One region of the Streptomyces sp. NPDC008001 genome, then DNA from elsewhere that is predicted to be linked to it. Evidence: riboswitches for the same ligand, from Rfam matches in the RefSeq annotation. Region 1 holds a riboswitch; the other holds the start of a gene.
What was found. Region 1 has a riboswitch for cyclic di-AMP ahead of ACFZCD_RS00580 (C40 family peptidase). Riboswitches for the same ligand answer to the same signal wherever they lie in the genome.
Positions count from the first base shown of each region.

Region 2: another riboswitch for cyclic di-AMP. It lies ahead of ACFZCD_RS21725 (M23 family metallopeptidase); the one in region 1 lies ahead of ACFZCD_RS00580 (C40 family peptidase).

Region 1 covers NZ_JBIBIZ010000001.1:127,857-130,048, forward strand. Annotated here, with positions in the region: gene ACFZCD_RS00575 (ATP-binding protein) at 213-650, shown strand; gene ACFZCD_RS00580 (C40 family peptidase) at 841-1,311, opposite strand; cyclic di-AMP (ydaO/yuaA leader) riboswitch at 1,316-1,516, opposite strand.
Region 2 covers NZ_JBIBIZ010000008.1:74,450-76,641, forward strand. Annotated here, with positions in the region: gene ACFZCD_RS21720 (M16 family metallopeptidase) at 1-827, shown strand, start outside; cyclic di-AMP (ydaO/yuaA leader) riboswitch at 1,042-1,197, shown strand; gene ACFZCD_RS21725 (M23 family metallopeptidase) at 1,211-2,020, shown strand.

The sequences.
Region 1 (2,192 bases):
GGTCGCTCGTCGTAGAGTTCACCGCTTCGAGCGACAGATATATGCATATCTTGGTGGATCGCTCCCATCACAGCCGTTATCAGTGGCAGGCTGTCGCACAGAGCCGCCCGAGGCCGCTCACCACCCCCACTGACGCACGGCGTCCTCCCCGGTCCCGGGGCGGTGCACCGGCGTCCGGCCTCGGCGGGACCTCGGCTGAAAGGGCCACCGCCATGGCAGACCACCAAGAAGCCACCGTCACCCTGCCGAGCGCCCCCGCCTCGGTCTCCACGGCGCGACGCTACGTCGCGGAGGTGCTGGCCGACTGGGGACTGCCGGGCGGGACGGATGCCGCCGAGACCGTGCGCCTGATCGTCTCGGAGCTCGCCACCAACGCCGTGCAGCACACCCGGGGACAGTCGCCCACCTTCACCGTGGACGTCCGCCTCGACCGCGACCAGCAGCTGCGCATCGGCGTCACGGACAGCCACCCCCGCTTCCCCCGGCGGCTGCCCGCCGCGGTCCAGCAGGACAACGGCCGCGGCATGGTGATCATCCGCTGTCTCACCGCGGAGTACGGGGGGCGGCTGTTCTTCACCCCGACCTCCGACGGCGGCAAGACCGTGTGGATCTCCCTCCCCTGGAGCACGCCGGTCAGCGCCGAGCGCTGAACTCCCCTCCGGCGAGCCGGGCCCCCCGCACGGGTTGCGGGGGGCCTCGGGCCTTTCCGGGCGGTGGGGCCGGTCCGGTCCGGGGATCGCCCGGACCGGACCGGCGCTCGCGGCGCGCGGGCGGGTCGGCCGGCGTCAGCCGGTGTCAGCCGGTATCAGTGGGGTCCGGAATCAGCGGGGTCCGGCGGTGTCAGCCGACCCGGCCGTAGAGGACGCTGTTGGTCCAGATCCGCTCCAGGCGGACCACCGCGCCCGTCTTGGGGGCATGCCACATCCTCCCGTCCCCGGCGTATATCCCGACGTGGTAGATCCCGCGCCCGGAGACGAAGAAGACCAGGTCGCCGCGCTCGCGGGCGGACCGGGAGACGTGCCGGGTGCTGTTGTACTGCTGGGCGGCGGTGCGGGGCAGGCTCTTCCCGGCCCGCTTGAAGGAGTAGAGCGTGAGGCCCGAGCAGTCGAACCGGTAGGGACCGGTCGCTCCCCACTGGTACGGGGAGCCCTGCTTCGAGGCCGCGATCCGGAGTGCCTGGCTGGAGACGGTGGATGCCTCCGCCTCCGCCGCGCCGCCCGGTGCCAGCACCGTGGCCCCGACGGCGGCGAGAGTGAGGGCCGATGCGGCACCGGCCCTGGACAGCTTCGACGGACGTTTGTGCGCGCCCATGCGCTAACCCTTCGTCAGCCGCCTGTGAAGGATGACCTGTCGGGTTCGGGCAGGCGAAGGTTGCCCGGCCGCTGTCAACGGCTTCACCCCAAGGGCCGACCGCACTACTCTTGGTCGTCCCACCACTCTTGGGTCCTCCATCCCTGCCGTTGCACTCAAGTCGACCCGGCATCCCGGCGGCGGCAGGGTTCGGCGTCCACCGGGACCGCCCCACCGGGATGGCGGGGTCTTGTCGTCGCAGGGATCTTGGCGCAGCCCTCGTGCGGATTCCGAGCGGAACCAGGGGTATGTGAGCCTGATCACTTCTGGGCAATTCCGGTGGACGCGGGGCGATTTGATGGGGTGCGCGCAAGCCGGCTGAGCCGCTGGCCTGCGGCGGTTCGTACCCGCCCGGGCGCAATCCGGCCGTCCGCCCCAAATCGATCACCGCGCCCCGTCTACGCCGTGATCCTCCAAGGGGCGGAGCCGGGTTTATTCGCGTGCGGACCCACGGCCCTCCGGCGCACGTGGCGCGGAGATCCCCTCGCCCCCGGCGCTCTGCGCCGGAGCCCCGTACCGCCCGCGTCGGAAGGACCCGTTCTCCCCTCCCGTTCACCGGCTTCGTACACGCCTGCGAGCCGGGCTCCGGCCGCGCCGTGGCGACGGCCGCGGTCTGCGGTGCCCGTAGCCGGTCGTACGTGTCGTGCGGACGGACCGTCATGATCCGGCCCAGAAGATCCAGTAGATGCATGCGACAGCGGCCCGCAGGGCTCTGGCCATGACAACGCAAAGAGTCAGTTAACGCGTTGGAAAAGGTTCCGCCCTAATCTGCAATCCCTGGCCGCCGACCGAAGAACCCCAGGTCAACACCGTGTTGAACTCGGGGGGTGACCCGGTGGGCC
Region 2 (2,192 bases), on a different contig from region 1:
CCGTCGCCCGCATCGACGCCGCCTCCGTCCGCGCCTTCTACGAGGCCCACGTCCGGCCCGCCACCACGACCGCCGTGGTCGTCGGCGACTTCACCGGCATCGACCTCGACGCGGCCCTCGCCGACTCCCTCGGCGCCTGGACGGGTTCCCCGGCCGAGCCCCACCCGCTCCCGCCGGTCACCGCCGACGACACCGGCCGCGTCGTCATCGTGGACCGCCCCGGCGCGGTCCAGACGCAGCTCCTCATCGGCCGCATCGGCGCCGACCGGCACGACCGCGTGTGGCCCGCCCAGTCCGTCGGCACGTACTGCCTCGGCGGCACCCTCACCTCGCGCCTGGACCGCGTCCTGCGCGAGGAGAAGGGCTACACCTACGGCGTGCGCGCCTTCGGCCAGGTGCTGCTGTCCTCCCCGGAGGGCACCGGCGCGGCCATGCTGGCCATCAGCGGCTCGGTGGACACCGCCTCCACCGGCCCCGCACTGCAGGACCTGTGGACGGTGCTCCGCACCCTCGCCGCCGAGGGCCTGACGGACGAGGAGCGCGACGCCGCCGTGCAGAACCTCGTCGGCGTCGCCCCGCTCAAGTACGAGACGGCGGCGGCCGTCGCCGGGACCCTCGCCGACCAGGTCGAGCAGCACCTCCCGGACGACTTCCAGGCGCGGCTGTACGAACGCCTCGCCGCGACGGGCACGGTGGAGGCCACCGCCGCCGTCGTGAGCGCGTTCCCGGTCGACCGTCTGGTGACGGTGCTCGTCGGTGACGCCGCGCAGATCGAGGAGCCCGTCCGGGCCCTCGGCATCGGCGAAGTGACCGTGATCACGGGCTGATCCCCGGCGGCCGGCCCACCGGTGGCCCGCCGTCAACCGGCAGGCACGCGCGCCCGCGAGGCGCGCGTGCCTGCCAAATGTCCGGTTTAGCGGAGTGGTTGCACGTCTGCACTGTGGCGTGGGACACAAAATGGTGCTTCTGTTTGCCGATCGAAAGTGACGGCGTCTAGCGTCAAAGCGGCTGTCCGTCCGATGTGCGTCGCATCCGCGGCCCGGGCAGTCATCGCCGAGTCCCCGTACGGCGCGAGCCAGGGGAGCCGGGGACCCAAGTGTCCCTGGGGTGAATCGGGCCCCTTTCCGGAGGGATCCGTAGGAGACCTTCCTGCTCCGAACCCGTCAGCTAACCCGGTAGGCGAGAGGGAAGGAAAGGACCAGCCTCACCCATGGCGTTCACTCGTGCCACCGGGAAGCACCGCAAGCCGAGCCGCGCCGTTCGCGTCAGCGCGAACGCGGCAGGCATAGCCACCCTCGCCGCCACCGGTGTCGTCGCGGGCTTCGCCGCTCCGGCGCTGGCCGCGTCCACCGACGACGCCCACCGTTCCACCGAGGACACCGGCCTGACCCAGGCCGTCGTCATCGGCGAGGACACCGCCGGCCGCATCGGCGAGCAGGCCCAGGTCCAGAGCAGCGCCGCTGCCGAGTCCACCGCCGTCCACGAGGCCGAGTCCGCTGCCAAGCAGCAGGCCGCCGACGTGAAGAAGGCCGCGGACGAGGCCAAGCGCAAGGCCGAGGCCGAGCGCAAGGAGCAGGAGCGCGTCGCCCGCGAGCAGGAGCGCAAGCGCCTCAACGCCTTCGTCTCGCCGATCGCCGGCTCCTACGTCTCCACGTCCTACAAGGCCTCCAGCGGCCTGTGGTCCTCCGGCAGCCACACCGGCGTCGACTTCCACGCCGAGACCGGCACCTCGGTCCAGGCCGTGGGCGCCGGCACCGTCGTCGAGGCCGGCTGGGGCGGCGCCTACGGCAACAACGTCGTCATCAAGCACAACGACGGCACGTACACGCAGTACGGCCACCTGTCGTCCATCGGCGTCTCCGTCGGCCAGACCGTCACCGCCGGCCAGCAGATCGGCCTCTCCGGCGCCACGGGCAACGTGACCGGCCCGCACCTGCACTTCGAGGCCCGCACGGGTGCCACGTACGGCACCGACATCGACCCGGTCGCGTACCTCGCCGAGCACGGCGTCTCCGTCTGACGCTCCGGCACCCGGGCGAGTCCTGACGCGCACTCGCCGCACACACGCCTGACGAAGGCCCCGGCCCACCGGCCGGGGCCTTCGCCGTGCCCGAACATCCCCCGCGCCGTGGCCGCCGCCGGCCCCCGTGTTGGCCAAAACATAGCGATGACTTCCCGTGCGCCGTCGGAAA